Regions from separate parts of the Pseudomonas sp. S11P7 genome, predicted to be linked through region 4. Evidence: predicted binding sites of a transcription regulator. Region 4 holds the regulator's gene; each other region holds the start of a gene.

Region 1 (3,739 bases), 1.1 Mb from region 4:
CCAGTGCGCCACCTTCGGCAGCAATGCGCGGCCAGCCGGAACGGATCAGGATGGCGGCCGCGAGGTTTTCCTTCAGCGGCGCCGCGCCCTGCTGCAAGCGATAGCCGCGCTGGTGCAGGCTGTGGCCGGAGAGGTCGAGGGAGAGGATCGCTTCGCCGCGATCCAGACGCAGGTGAATGCGCAGGTCCGGGTTGAGCTTGTCGATCGACGGGCGGTCGCCCTGCGGCGTGCGCAGCTTGTCGACGATGGCGTCTTTGACTTTCAAGGCGCCGAAGTGGGTGTTGTCGATGCCCGAGCCGTGGCCGCTGAATTCAACGGCCAGAGTGCCGTCGCTGAGCATGTGGTCTTGCCAGTCGATGTCGAGCACGCCGTGATACAGGTCTTCGGCGTCTTTCATCGGGAAGCGCTTGAGCACCAGCAACACACGGTTGGCCAGACGCGACCAGAGGCACAGGCGATAGGCGGTTTCCATGGTCGCTATGCCACGCACGGCGGAGGTGTGCTCGCGCGCTTCTTCAAGGCCAAGCCCGACGGCTTCCTCGATGAGCAGGCCTTCAAGGCCTTTGGGGCAAGTGAGGAAGAGTTCGAAACGGTCGGACATGGTGATTTCCAGAGCCTTTGGCTAGTGGATCGGCAACGCATTGCCGATCCGGTTTTCAATCAGGCGCTTTTCTGAAAGAGCGCCCGCGTGGCACGAAGGTGTGCCGTTCCATCCCCGCTGCTCGGGTTAAAAGAGCTTAGATGCCGGGACAGATAAAAAAGTTGAAGCAACAAAATGTCTCGAAGTGACCCTTCGTCGCTTATTACCTGAGCGCAAACGTGGGTCATTCTCACTAAAGAATTAACCCCATCATCCAGCGCGGCGCCGATCATACCGGGGTTTGCTCAAGAATCGTTCAATTAATACGCGGTTACTTATTGCCATAGCATCCTTTCCGTTACGTGCTTATGACAAAACGGTCATTCCCTCGCTGTGACTCATTGGTTAGAACTGCATACAGGTTGACGTCGCAACGGCGTCAACACCTTGGCTCGCCACGCCGGCAGCGAGCCGCACCATGGCAGGTTTTTTCTGCCAGACCTCAATTGAGGTCAACGCGACACTACAGTCAACAAGTGAGGGAAACACCCTATGAGAAGACTTAAGCGTGATCCGTTGGAAAGAGCGTTTTTGCGCGGATATCAATATGGCGTTGGTGGCAAATCCCGTGAGCTTTGCCCATTTACTCTACCGTCGGTACGTCAAGCCTGGATCAACGGCTGGCGAGAAGGACGCGGCGACAACTGGGACGGTATGACCGGCACTGCGGGAATCCACAGACTCAACGAACTTCACGCCGTCGGCTGACACAGGGCATTTATTCCGACACGACAATCTGAATCTGTAACGAATTAACCACGCACGTCCCTCCCGGACGGCGGGCTACGGCCCAGGGGCTCCTTCGAGGAGCCCTTTTTATTGCCTGCGAAATCATTGAGCTGAACAGATAGCCTGTGGGAGCGAGCCTGCTCGCGAAGGCGGTGTACCAGACCCAATAATGTGACTGACATACCGCTTTCGCGAGCAGGCTCGCTCCTACAAGGGATCACCGTGGTGTCAGATGGCTCAGCGCAGTGCGGCGATGGCGTCGACCGCTTCGCGAATCAGCGCCGGGCCCTTGTAGATGAAGCCCGAATAAATCTGCACCAGACTCGCACCCGCCTCGATCTTCTCGGCCGCGTGCTTGCCTTCGGTGATCCCGCCAGCGGCAATGATCGGCAAACGCCCGGCCAGCTCACCCGCCAGCACCTTCACGGTGTGGGTGCTCTTCTCGCGCACCGGTGCGCCGGACAGACCGCCCGCCTCGTCGCCATGCTCCATGCCTTCAACGCCGACCCGGCTGAGGGTGGTGTTGGTGGCGATCACCGCGTCCATGCCGGTGTCGATCAACGCCTGCGCCACCTGCACGGTTTCTTCGTCAGTCATGTCCGGGGCGATCTTGATCGCCAGCGGCACATGTTTGCCGTGGCGCAGCGCCAGTTCGGCGCGGCGCGTGGCCAGGTTCGCCAGCAGCTGTTTGAGCGAATCACCGAACTGCAGGCTGCGCAGGCCCGGGGTGTTTGGCGAGCTGACGTTGACCGTCACGTAGCTGGCGTGGGCATAGACCTTGTCGAGGCAGATCAGGTAATCGTCGACCGCTCGTTCAACCGGCGTGTCGAAGTTCTTGCCGATGTTGATGCCCAGCACGCCCTTGTATTTCGCTGCAGCGACGCGCGCCAGCAGGTTGTCGACGCCGAGGTTGTTGAAACCCATGCGATTGATGATCGCCTCGGCTTCCGGCAGGCGGAAAATCCGTGGTTTCGGATTACCCGGTTGGGCGCGCGGGGTCACGGTGCCGATTTCGACAAAGCCAAAACCCAGTTGTGCGAAACCATCGATGGCCGCGCCGTTCTTGTCCAGACCCGCCGCCAGCCCGACCGGGTTGGCAAACTCCAGGCCCATGACGGTCACCGGCACCTGCGCCGGCGCCTTGCACAGCAAGCCGTTGAGGCCCAAACGCCCACCCGCGCCGATCAGATCCAGCGACAGATCGTGGGAGGTTTCCGGGGAAAGTTTGAACAACAGCTGACGGGCCAGGGTGTACATGGGCGGCGATGACTCGGGCGGCGAAAAGAGGCGGCGATTATAGCCGGGCATCGCCCTGCGGCGCGAGGCGCACGCGCAAATCGCGCCGGCTGGCATATGCCTTGCACTTTCCCGGTTATCAACTCGCCGGCCAATGACGGCAGACGAGCACGGACAATGGCGTCGTCGACGGGATTTGCCTGGGCAAAGTCCGCGGCGGCGCTTTTTTTTCGAGGTGGCGGTATATGAATGAACTGACGGCCGGGCCACTGGCCTGGGTCAATGGCAGCGATGCGCCGGAAAAGAGCGCGATCAACCTCGGCTTCATGGCCCTGAGCGACTGCGCCTCGGTCGTCGTCGCGGCCACGCAGGGCTTTGCCCAGCCTTACGGCCTGACCCTGAACCTCAAGCGCCAGGCCTCGTGGGCCAACCTGCGCGACAACCTGGTGAGCGGCGAACTCGACGCCGCGCACAGTTTGTACGGCTTGATCTACGCCGTGCACCTGGGCATCGGCGGTGTCGCACCGACCGACATGGCGGTGCTGATGGGCCTCAATCAGAACGGCCAAAGCCTGAACCTGTCGCGAGGTCTGCAAAACCTCGGCGTGAACAGTCCTGAAGCGCTCGACCGCCACGTGCACCAAAGCCGCGCAAAACTGACCTTCGCCCAGACCTTCCCCACCGGCACCCATGCGATGTGGCTGTATTACTGGCTGGCGAGCCAAGGCATTCATCCGTTGCAGGACGTCGACAGTGTGGTGGTGCCGCCGCCGCAAATGGTCGCGCACCTGCAAGCCGGGCGCATCGACGGTTTTTGCGTCGGCGAGCCGTGGGCCGCCAGCGCGGTGCAGCAGGACCTCGGTTTCACCCTTGCCACCAGCCAGACCATCTGGCCCGATCACCCGGAAAAAGTCCTCGGTTGCACCCGTGAATTCGTCGAGCAATACCCGAATACCGCGCGGGCCTTGGTGATGGCGATTCTCGAGGCCAGCCGCTTCATCGAAGCCAGCCCGGAAAATCGTCGCAGCACCGCGCACCTGCTCAGCGCGGCGGAATATCTCGATGCGCCGGTGGCGTGCATCGAACCGCGTTTTCTCGGCGACTATGCCGACGGCCTCGGCAATCGCTGGCAAG
Region 2 (3,739 bases), 1.2 Mb from region 4:
GACTGGGCACCAGCAAAAGCTCCCCCGCATTTTCGGCAGCAGAGAAGCTGGTTTCGCTGAAGTAGTGACGATGGGCTAGCCTGTCGGATTCTGAACCCAAGGCCGTAAAGCCTGGAGCTAAAGAATCGCTGCGACTACTCCTCAAAAATATTGAAAAGGCGTCCATCGGACGCCTTTTTTATTTTTGATTTAATGGTACTCGTGATATTTGCCCCACCAACGTGCCATGTGCGCGTTTTTGCGGATACCGAGTCACCACGAAGTAACCAAATCCTGTGGCGCGCTCGTGTCGCGGTTCAAGAATCAGTGTTCCCATAGATGTCCTCAGTACCGCGACCCTGTTTCCACATCGCTGTTCTTTGAACTCACAATAGATTTGTGCTCCCGGAACGATCATTTTCGCAACAAGCGCTGCTACCCCATCGGCAGTCTGGCAACCATGCTTGAGCAAATCGGCACTATGGGCTTCCCAAATGTGCACTACGCCAATCGATAGCAGGCTAGCTCCCACAGTAGATTGCGGTCTTATTCCGCTGGCGGCGTCAGCTTCGCTTCCATCTCGGCAACCTTCGCTTCAAGGCTCTCAAGCCGTGCACGCGTTCGGGCCAACACCACCATTTGACTATCAAATTCTTCACGGCTGACCAGGTCGAGTTTGCTGAAGGCGCTTTGTAGCAGCATCTTGAACTGGCTTTCGATTTCGGCTTTCGGCAGCGGGGTGTCGCCGCTGAACAGGCGGGAGGCGGTGCCGCTCAGGGCGTCGAGGAAGTCTTTGGGCGCGAGCATGGTGGAGGTCCTGGAAACAATGGCCGGCAGTGTATCACGCAGTGTCTATAGTCAATCCCGTGGTCGGGGATGCACGCTTTTCGCGCAGGCGGACGGACGGCCGCGCACCGTTGTTGTGCGTATCGGTGCGGCGCTTTGCGCAATAGCGCCTGTGGTAGCGGCCAAAGGATTGAAATCAGGGGATTTTGGCGAGATGGCAAGGTTTCTGCTTAGTCACCCTCGACCCATGCACTGATGCAGTCGCTGTGACGAATGCAGTGCGGCAGACGGAGCGGGGAGTTTCGTCTGGATGCGGTTAGCTGGCGTCAGTCGGGCAGGCAAGGCCGACGATGCGTTACAAAGCCAGGCACTGCGCTTAGACTTGAGTCGGGTTTGTTTTCCTGGGGCAAGTCCACCAATTCGGGAGAGAGTTTCATGAAGCTAGTCACTGCCATCATCAAGCCGTTCAAGTTGGACGACGTGCGCGAGTCGCTGTCCGAAATCGGCGTGCAGGGCATTACCGTTACTGAAGTCAAAGGCTTCGGCCGGCAGAAGGGTCACACCGAGCTGTATCGCGGCGCGGAATATGTGGTCGATTTTCTGCCCAAGGTGAAAATCGACGTGGCCATCGACGACAAGGATCTGGACCGGGTTATCGAAGCGATAACCAAGGCCGCCAACACCGGCAAGATCGGTGACGGCAAGATCTTCGTGGTCAATCTGGAACAGGCGATCCGCATCCGTACCGGCGAAACCGATACCGACGCGATCTAACGCCGCCACAAACCCAACGCCCCAGGAGAAAACAATATGACTCTGCGTAAATTCGCAGGGCTAGGAGCCCTGTTGTCCATCGTAATGCCCGGCCTTGCAATGGCGGCAGACGAAGTGGCGGCCCCAGTCCTCAATTCCGGCGACACTGCCTGGATGCTCACCTCGACGGCCCTCGTGCTGTTCATGACCATTCCTGGCCTGGCGCTGTTCTACGGCGGCATGGTCCGCTCGAAAAACATTCTTTCCGTGATGATGCAGTGCTTCGCCATTACCGGTCTGATCAGCATCCTGTGGGTCATTTATGGCTACAGCATTGCCTTCGACACCACCGGCATGGAGCAGGGCGTCGTCAATTTCAATTCGTTCTTCGGTGGCATGGGCAAGGCGTTCCTCGCCGGTGTCACGCCTTCGAGCATCACTGGCCCGGCGGCGCTGTTTCCTGAAGCAGTGTTCATCACCTTCCAGATGACCTTCGCGATCATCACCCCGGCGCTGATCGTCGGTGCGTTCGCCGAGCGCATGAAGTTCTCCGCGATGCTGATCTTCATGGGCGTCTGGTTCACCCTCGTTTATGCGCCGATCGCGCACATGGTCTGGTCCGGCAACGGCGGCCTGATGTGGGACTGGGGCGTACTCGACTTCGCCGGCGGCACCGTGGTGCACATCAACGCCGGTATCGCCGGTCTGGTGGCGTGCCTGGTACTGGGCAAGCGCAAAGGCTTCCCGACCACCCCGATGGCTCCGCACAACCTCGGTTACACGCTGATGGGCGCGGCCATGCTGTGGGTCGGCTGGTTCGGCTTCAACGCCGGCTCCGCTGCGGCCGCCAACGGCACTGCCGGTATGGCAATGCTGGTTACTCAGATCGCCACCGCCGCTGCGGCACTGGGCTGGATGTTTGCCGAATGGGTCACCCATGGTAAGCCAAGCGCACTGGGCATCGCCTCGGGTGTGGTTGCCGGCCTGGTCGCGATCACGCCGGCCGCTGGCACCGTAGGCCCGATGGGCGCACTGGTGATCGGTCTGGCGGCAGGCGTGGTGTGCTTCTTCTGCGCCACCACCCTGAAACGCAAACTCGGTTATGACGACTCCCTGGATGCGTTCGGCGTGCACGGTATCGGCGGTATCCTCGGCGCGATCCTCACCGGTGTGTTTGCAGCGCCTGCACTGGGCGGCTTCGGCACCGTGACCGACATCGGCGCACAGGTCTGGATTCAGATCAAAGGCGTCGGCTTCACGGTGATCTACACCGCGATCGTCACCTTCATCATCCTCAAGGTCCTGGATGCGGTGATGGGGCTGCGCGTGACCGAGGAAGAAGAATCGGTCGGCCTCGATCTGGCACAACACAACGAACGCGGCTACAACCTGTAAGTACGCGCAGCAAAAAAATTGCCCGGCTCGCCGGGCATTTTTTTGTCCGTGATTTGTCACTGTGGGAGCAGCTGAAAGGATTTTTCGTACGGCTTTGGTCGTGTTTACCCGTGGCGTTTTTACCCGGCGAATGGCTTACATCATTGCGGGAATATTAGGGTCTTTGTTTTTTCCCAGAGCGCGCTAGAATGCGCCCCGAACGTGCGGAGAACTGTATGCGGCAACAGACTCTGATAACCCTGCGGGCACGGCCCCGGGGCTTTCATCTGGTGACGGATGAGCTGATCGAAAACCTGCCTGAACTCAGGCAGTGTCGGATCGGTCTGTTGCATTTGTGGCTGCAGCATACCTCGGCGTCGTTGACCATCAACGAGAACGCCGATCCGGCGGTACGTCGCGACTTCGAACGATTTTTCAATCGTCTGATCCCACAAGGAACAGACGGCTATGAGCATAACGACGAAGGCCTGGACGACCTCCCGGCGCACTTCAAGGCCAGCGTGCTTGGCTGCCAGATCAGCCTGCCGGTATCGGCAGGTCGCCTGGCACTGGGAACCTGGCAAGGCGTTTATCTGGGCGAGCACCGTGATCATGGCGGTGCCCGTAAAGTCCTCGCCACCTTGCACGGTGAAGGGGCATGAACCGTTGGTCATCAATGGTTACCGATTTTTTTCCGGCGACTTTCGACAGTCGCCAAAGCTGGTCTATAACTAATCTGCTTTTCGCAAGTCATGAGGTAGAACATGAGCGACGATGATCTGGAAAACGACGACCTCGAAGTAGGCGACGAAGACGAGGCCGAGGAAGGTCTGGAAGCAGCAGCGGA
Region 3 (3,739 bases), 3.6 Mb from region 4:
TGCCTGCAGACGATCGGTGTCGAAGTAGTGGCGCTGAACGACGGCAAGCAGGCGCTGGATTACCTGCGCAAGCTGGTCGACGAAGGCAAGAAGCCGGAAGAAGAGTTCCTGATGATGATTTCCGACATCGAGATGCCGGAAATGGACGGGTACACCCTGACGGCGGAAATCCGCGGCGACGCACGCATGCAAAAGCTCCATATCATCCTGCATACTTCGTTGTCGGGGGTATTCAATCAGGCGATGGTGAAGAAAGTCGGCGCCGACGACTTCCTGGCCAAATTCCGTCCTGATGACCTGGCATCCCGGGTAGTCGACCGGATCAAAGCAGCAGATATCAGCTAGGGACCTACTGTCCCTGGTGATCAACACGATTTAAGAGGCGGCACCATTGTCTACGGGTAATTTGGATTTCGAACAGTTCCGGGTCTTCCTGGAAAAGGCCTGTGGCATTTTGCTCGGTGAAAACAAGCAGTATCTGGTCTCCAGCCGTCTCAACAAACTGATGGAGCAGCAAGGCATCAAGTCCCTGGGTGAGCTGGTGCAGCGCATCCAGACCCAGCCGCGCAGCGGTTTGCGCGAGCAGGTGGTCGATGCCATGACGACCAACGAAACCCTGTGGTTTCGCGACACCTATCCGTTTGAAGTGTTGAAGAACAAGGTACTGCCGGAAGCGATCAAGGCCAGCCCCAACCAGCGCTTGCGTATCTGGTCGGCGGCCTGCTCGTCGGGTCAGGAACCGTACTCGCTGTCGATGTCGATCGACGAGTTCGAGCGCAGCAACCTCGGCCAGTTGAAGATGGGTGTGCAGATCGTTGCCACTGATCTGTCGGGACTGATGCTGACCAACTGCAAGACCGGCGAGTACGACAGCTTGGCCATCGGCCGCGGTTTGTCGCCGGAACGCCTGCAGCGCTACTTCGACCCGAAAGGGCCGGGTCGCTGGGTGGTCAAGGCGCCGATCAAGAGCCGGGTGGAGTTCCGCTCGTTCAACCTGCTCGACAGCTATGCCGCGCTGGGCAAGTTCGACATCGTGTTCTGCCGCAACGTGTTGATCTACTTCTCTGCCGAAGTGAAGAAAGACATCCTGTTGCGCATTCACAGCACGTTGAAGCCGGGCGGTTATCTGTTCCTCGGCGCCTCCGAAGCGCTGAACGGTTTGCCGGATCACTACCAGATGGTCCAGTGCAGCCCGGGGATCATTTACAAGGCCAAGTGATTGCTGCGGCAATACCAAAAACGGGAGCCCTCATGGGGCTCCCGTTTCTTTGTGCCTGGCACTTTTCCTACTTACATCATTTATCCCTGTGGGAGCGGGCTTGCCCGCGATGGCGCCCTGTCAGTCGATATAAATTCACCAGATATACCGTCATCGCGGGCAAGCCCGCTCCCACAGGGTTCATGTAACCAGTAAGAGGCAACCAAGCGGCAGAAAAGCGGCATCTGGCGGAAGCCGGTTGCCGCTTTTCTGGCATTGCCGCTTTGCCGATCGCCCGCAAAGCCACGGAAACCGGGAGTTTGGCAATCTGGCACGACGCTTGCTAAAGCTCAGTTACGAAAAACCGGTCACCTGAAGGTTCCCGACATGAGCATCAGCTTCGACAAAGCGCTCGGCATTCACGAAAAGGCTTTGGGCTTCCGCGCCCAGCGTGCCGAAGTGCTGGCCAACAACATCGCCAACGCCGATACCCCGAACTACAAGGCGCGGGATCTGGACTTCTCGAAAGTACTCGAAGCCCAGAGCCAGAAAAACGCCAACGGCACCATCGCCCTCAACAAGACCAACAGCCGTCACATCGAAGCTGAGGGTCTGGGCAATGGCGACGAGTCGCTGATGTATCGCACGCCGATGCAGCCTTCGATCGACCAGAACACCGTGGACGCTCAACTGGAACAGTCCAACTACGCGGAAAACGCGGTCGGCTTCCAGGCCAGCTTCACCCTGCTCAACAGCAAATTCAAAGGGCTGGTGTCAGCCCTGCGCGGAGAGTAATCCATGTCCCTGTCCAGCGTTTTCAACATTGCCGGCAGCGGCATGAGCGCCCAGACCACGCGTCTGAACACCGTGGCCTCGAACATCGCCAACGCCGAGACCGTCTCGTCGAGCATCGACCAGACCTACCGCGCCCGTCACCCGGTGTTCGCCACCATGTTCCAGGGCGGCCAGAGCGGCGGCAGCGATTCGCTGTTCCAGAACCAGGACGCGGCCGGTCAAGGCGTGCAGGTGCTCGGTGTGGTCGAAGACCAGAGCAACCTCGAAGCGCGTTACGAGCCGAATCACCCTGCGGCCGACGGCAAGGGCTACGTCTACTACCCGAACGTCAACGTGGTGGAAGAGATGGCTGACATGATTTCCGCGAGCCGTTCGTTCCAGACCAACGCCGAAATGATGAACACCGCCAAAACCATGATGCAGAAGGTGCTGACCCTCGGTCAGTAATAAGGGGCGACTGCCATGAGCGTTACCGATACCACCAGCTCCCTGAGCATGAATGACATCCTGGCGAACTCGTCGAAAAAGACCAGTTCGACCACCGATGGCATCGCTTCGGCGACCAACAGCAGCACCGGCGGACAAGCGCTGGGCAAGGATGCGTTCCTGCAGTTGCTGGTGACCCAGCTGAAAAACCAGAACCCGCTCGACCCGCAGGACAACAGCGCATTCGTTGCCCAGTTGGCGCAGTTCAGCAGCCTCGAAGGCATCACCACGCTGAACTCCACCGTGAGTGGCCTGGCCGGCAACTACAACTCGTCGCAGGCGCTGCAAGCCTCGTCGCTGGTTGGCCGTAACGTGATCGTGCAGACCAACACCGCGCAGCTCGATGACCCGAGCAAAGGCCTGACCGGTTCGGTCACCGTACCTTCGTCGATTGCCGGTGGCACCGTGACCATCACCGACAAGGACGGCAAGACCGTGCGCACCATCGATCTGGGCAGCCGCGCCGCCGGCGACGCGAGCTTCACCTGGGACGGCAAGGACACCGCAGGCACCGTGGTGCCGGTCGGGACTTACACCTTCAAGGCCAGCGCACCGATCAACGGCGCGGCGACGGACCTGGCGACTTACCTGCCAGCGACCGTCAACAGCGTGACGATCAGCCAGACCGGCGGCGAGCTGATGCTCAACCTCGCTGGCAAGGGCACCGTCGCCCTGTCCAAAGTTCAAACCATTGGTATATAGAGCCGACTAACCCGGCATAAAGGAGTGGAATATGTCTTTCAATATCGGCCTTAGCGGTCTCTATGCAGCCAACAAGCAACTGGACGTGACCGGCAACAACATCGCCAACGTTGCCACCGCCGGTTTCAAATCCTCGCGCGCAGAATTCGAAGACGTGTATTCGTCGACTCGTCTGGGCAGCGGCAGCAAAGTCATCGGTAACGGCGTGCGCCTGGCCAACGTTTCCCAGCAGTTCACCCAGGGTGATATCAACAACACCGGTAACGTGTTGGACATGGGCATCAACGGTTCCGGTTTCTTCACCATGAGCAACAACGGTTCGATTTCGTATACCCGTGCCGGTACCTTCAAGGTGGATAACGCCGGTTACATCACCAACACCGACTACACCTCGCGTCTGCAGGGTTATGGTGTGGATGCCAACGGCAAGATCATCAATGGCGTGTTGACCGATCTGAAGATCGATACCTCGAACCTGGCACCGAAGTCGACGTCGGCGGTGACTTCGAGCATCAACCTGAATTCGTCCGCCACTAAAATCATCGACACGGGCGCCAC
Region 4 (3,739 bases):
TCGATGCAGTAGTAGCCGTTGTCCTCAAGGACATTCAGCGCGGTACTCTTGCCCGAGCCTGAGCGGCCACTGACGATGATCAAGCGCATGATTAATGCCCGTTCTGCTCGTCCAGTACGACCTGGTACAAGGCTTCGTTGCTTGGTGCGCTGCGCAGTTTTTCACGCACTTCCTTGCGATCGAGCATGCTGGCGATCTGGCGCAGCAGTTCCAGGTGCGCATCGGTGGCGGCTTCCGGGACCAGCAACACGAACAGCAGGTCGACCGGGGCTCCATCGATGGCGTCGAAATCAATCGGGGCTTCGAGGTGCAGCAGGGCGCTGACTGGCCCTGCGCAGCCCTTAAGGCGGCAGTGGGGGATGGCGATGCCGTTGCCAAAACCGGTGGAACCGAGTTTTTCACGGGCGACCAACGCCTCGAAAACATCCTGCATCGCCAGATCCGGCACTTCGCGGTGGATCAGGTTGGCAATCTGTTCGAGGGCTTTTTTCTTGCTGCCGCCCGGCGCGTTCACTTGGGAGCGGCCGGGGGTCAGGATGGTTTCAAGTCGGATCATGGATGAGGGTGTTAACGACCGGTCGCGCCCTGGAGGAGGCTCTGGGTCTTTTCCTTATGCTTTTTGAGTTGGCGATCCAGCTTGTCGGTGAGTGAGTCGATCGCAGCATACATGTCGGTATCTTCTGCGTTGGCGACCACTTCACTGCCGGGAATATGCAAGGTGGCTTCGATTTTCTGCTTCAGCTTTTCGACACACATCGTGACTTGCACGTTGGTGATCTTGTCGAAATGTCGCTCCAGTCGTTGGAGTTTTTCCTCGATGTAGGAACGCAGAGGTTGGGTCACTTCCAGTTGGTGTCCACTGATGTTGACTTGCATACAGCTTCTCCTTCGTTGCCAGTGCATAAAGCGGCAGGCCGAAAAGCCTGCCACTGGAACGCTGTAACGTGGCTTACATCAACCGCTTGCGTTCGCTCGAAGGCGCGATTCCGAGGGATTCGCGATACTTGGCGACGGTGCGGCGAGCCACCTGAATGCCTTGTGCCTCCAGTAAACCAGCGATCTTGCTGTCACTCAACGGCTTTTTCTGATTTTCCGCAGCAACCAGTTTCTTGATGATCGCGCGGATCGCCGTGGACGAGCATTCGCCGCCCTCGGAGGTACTGACGTGGCTGGAGAAAAAGTATTTCAGCTCATAAATACCGCGCGGGGTATGCATGAATTTTTGTGTGGTCACCCGGGAAATCGTCGATTCGTGCATGCCCACCGCTTCGGCGATGTCATGCAGGACCAGCGGTTTCATGGCTTCGTCGCCATACTCGAGAAAACCGCGTTGATGCTCGACGATCTGCGTAGCGACCTTCATCAGGGTTTCGTTGCGGCTCTGCAAGCTTTTGATGAACCAGCGCGCTTCCTGCAGCTGATTGCGCATGAAGGTGTTGTCGGCGCTGGTGTCGGCGCGTTTTACGAAACCGGCGTACTGCGCGTTGACGCGCAGGCGCGGTACCGATTCCTGGTTCAGCTCGACCAGCCAGCGGTCGTTGTCCTTGCGCACAATAACGTCAGGTATGACGTATTCGGCTTCGGTGGACTCGATCTGCGAGCCTGGCCGCGGATTGAGGCTCTGCACCAGTTCGATGACCTGGCGCAGCTCGTCTTCCTTGAGTTTCATGCGCCGCATCAGTTGGCTGTAATCGCGGCTGCCGAGCAGATCGATGTAGTCGCTGACCAACCGCTTGGCTTCTGCCAGCCAGGGTGTCTTGGCCGACAACTGACGCAGTTGCAGCAGCAGGCATTCGCTGAGATTGCGTGCGCCGATGCCCGCGGGTTCGAACTGCTGGATGCGGTGCAGGACGGCTTCGATCTCGTCCAGTTCGATGTCGAGTTCTGGATCGAAAGCGTCGAGGATTTCTTCGAGGGTTTCGTCCAGATAGCCCTGATTGTTGATGCAATCGATCAGGGTCACCGCGATCAGGCGATCGGTGTCGGACATCGGTGCGAGGTTCAATTGCCACAGCAGGTGGCTTTGCAGGCTTTCGCCGACGGAAGTTCGGGTGGTGAAGTCCCACTCGTCATCGTCGCTGCTCGGCAGGCTGCTGGCGCTGGTCTGGTAAACGTCTTCCCAGGCCGTGTCGACCGGCAGCTCGTTGGGGATGCGCTCGCTCCATTCGCCGTCGTCGAGGTTATCCACCGTCGGCGCGGCCTCCTGGTAAGAGGGCTCCTGAATTTCAGTGTTGGGCTTTTGCTCGACGTTGTCGGCCAGTGGATCGGAGTTGTCGAAGTCCTCGCCTTCTTCCTGGCGTTCGAGCATCGGGTTGGATTCCAGAGCCTCCTGGATTTCCTGTTGCAGATCCAGGGTCGACAATTGGAGCAGGCGGATGGCCTGTTGCAGCTGCGGTGTCATCGTCAGCTGCTGGCCCATTCTCAAGACTAGCGATGGTTTCATGGCAGGGGCTTAACACCTTATTCGCCGGCGCTATGCGCCATCCACTACAGGGCGCCGAGGCGCCAAACTTAAGCAAATTATATGCCTGAAACTGAAGTGTTTGCCTAGAGCGCTGTAACAATTAAACGGTATAAAAAACGGCTTGATCGATACAGCACCCGCGCAGCTCACCCAACGGCTCGCGCTTACAGGCGGAACTCGTGACCCAGATACACTTCCTTGACCAGATCGTTGGCCAGGATAGTCTCGGCGTCACCTTCGGCGATCAGTTGACCGTCGTTGACGATGTAAGCGGTTTCGCAGATATCCAGCGTCTCACGCACGTTGTGGTCGGTGATCAATACACCGATGCCCTTGGCCTTGAGATGATGAATGATTTGCTTGATGTCGCCGACCGAGATCGGGTCGACACCGGCGAACGGCTCGTCGAGCAGGATGAATTTCGGCGCGGTGGCCAGTGCGCGGGCAATTTCCACCCGGCGCCGCTCACCACCCGACAGGCTCATGCCGAGGTTGTCGCGAATGTGGCTGATGTGGAATTCCTGCAGCAGGCTTTCCAGCTCTTTGCGACGGCCGGCCTTGTCGAGTTCCTGACGGGTCTCGAGGATGGCCATGATGTTGTCGGCCACCGACAGTTTGCGGAAGATCGACGCTTCTTGCGGCAGATAGCCGATACCGGCCTTGGCACGGCCGTGCATTGGCTGGTGGCTGACGTCCAGGTCGTCGATCAGTACGCGGCCCTGATCGGCCTGCACCAGGCCGACGATCATGTAGAAGCAGGTGGTCTTGCCGGCACCGTTCGGGCCGAGCAGGCCGACGATCTGGCCGCTGTCGATCGACAGGCTGACGTCCCGCACGACCTGGCGGCTTTTATAGGCCTTGGCCAGGTGCTGAGCTTTCAGAGTTGCCATTACTGGGTTTTCTCGTCGGTTTTCTTCTTCGGCTGGATCACCATGTCGATGCGCGGACGCGCCTCGGTGACCTTGCTGCCGGTAGCGCGACCGGCGCTGGCGAGTTTCTTCACGGTGTCATAGACGATTTTCTCGCCTTGAGTCACGTTGCCGTCCTTGTCGACGACCTTGGCCTTGTCGATCAGCACGACGCGGTTTTGCTGGGCGTGGTACTGGATCGTCACGCCGTAGCCTTGTACTGGTTTGGCGTCGCCCTGGGTTTGCAGCTGCTCGAAGTAAGCCAGGTTGCCCACGGAGGTCACAACGTCGATATCGCCGTTCGGCGCACGAGTCATGGTCACCGTGTTGCCTTTGACGATCATCGAACCCTGAGTGATGATCACAT

What was found. Region 4 encodes sigma-54, which starts transcription at its own class of promoters, with help from an activator protein. Its sites were predicted from a motif close to ANTGGCATNNANNTTGCTNT; they were not measured.
Region 1: the regulator sigma-54 is predicted to act here: its motif matches at 2,715-2,734, upstream of M0746_RS15995 (CmpA/NrtA family ABC transporter substrate-binding protein).
Region 2: the regulator sigma-54 is predicted to act here: its motif matches at 979-998, upstream of glnK (P-II family nitrogen regulator).
Region 3: the regulator sigma-54 is predicted to act here: its motif matches at 1,526-1,545, upstream of flgB (flagellar basal body rod protein FlgB).

The regions. Positions count from the first base shown of each region.
Region 1 covers NZ_JALPKS020000002.1:3,491,294-3,495,032, forward strand. Annotated here, with positions in the region: gene rlmKL (bifunctional 23S rRNA (guanine(2069)-N(7))-methyltransferase RlmK/23S rRNA (guanine(2445)-N(2))-methyltransferase RlmL) at 1-601, opposite strand, end outside; gene rmf (ribosome modulation factor) at 1,133-1,348, shown strand; gene M0746_RS15990 (quinone-dependent dihydroorotate dehydrogenase) at 1,607-2,626, opposite strand; gene M0746_RS15995 (CmpA/NrtA family ABC transporter substrate-binding protein) at 2,851-3,739, shown strand, end outside.
Region 2 covers NZ_JALPKS020000002.1:5,820,444-5,824,182, forward strand. Annotated here, with positions in the region: gene M0746_RS26575 (accessory factor UbiK family protein) at 526-786, opposite strand; gene glnK (P-II family nitrogen regulator) at 1,201-1,539, shown strand; gene M0746_RS26585 (ammonium transporter) at 1,576-2,913, shown strand; gene M0746_RS26590 (secondary thiamine-phosphate synthase enzyme YjbQ) at 3,129-3,554, shown strand; gene sutA (transcriptional regulator SutA) at 3,657-3,739, shown strand, end outside.
Region 3 covers NZ_JALPKS020000002.1:968,673-972,411, forward strand. Annotated here, with positions in the region: gene M0746_RS04460 (chemotaxis protein CheV) at 1-345, shown strand, start outside; gene cheR (protein-glutamate O-methyltransferase CheR) at 392-1,219, shown strand; gene flgB (flagellar basal body rod protein FlgB) at 1,586-1,993, shown strand; gene flgC (flagellar basal body rod protein FlgC) at 1,997-2,440, shown strand; gene flgD (flagellar hook assembly protein FlgD) at 2,456-3,181, shown strand; gene flgE (flagellar hook protein FlgE) at 3,213-3,739, shown strand, end outside.
Region 4 covers NZ_JALPKS020000002.1:4,596,416-4,600,154, reverse strand. Annotated here, with positions in the region: gene rapZ (RNase adapter RapZ) at 1-89, opposite strand, end outside; gene ptsN (PTS IIA-like nitrogen regulatory protein PtsN) at 92-556, opposite strand; gene hpf (ribosome hibernation-promoting factor, HPF/YfiA family) at 568-876, opposite strand; gene M0746_RS21280 (RNA polymerase factor sigma-54) at 950-2,443, opposite strand; gene lptB (LPS export ABC transporter ATP-binding protein) at 2,629-3,354, opposite strand; gene lptA (lipopolysaccharide transport periplasmic protein LptA) at 3,354-3,739, opposite strand, start outside.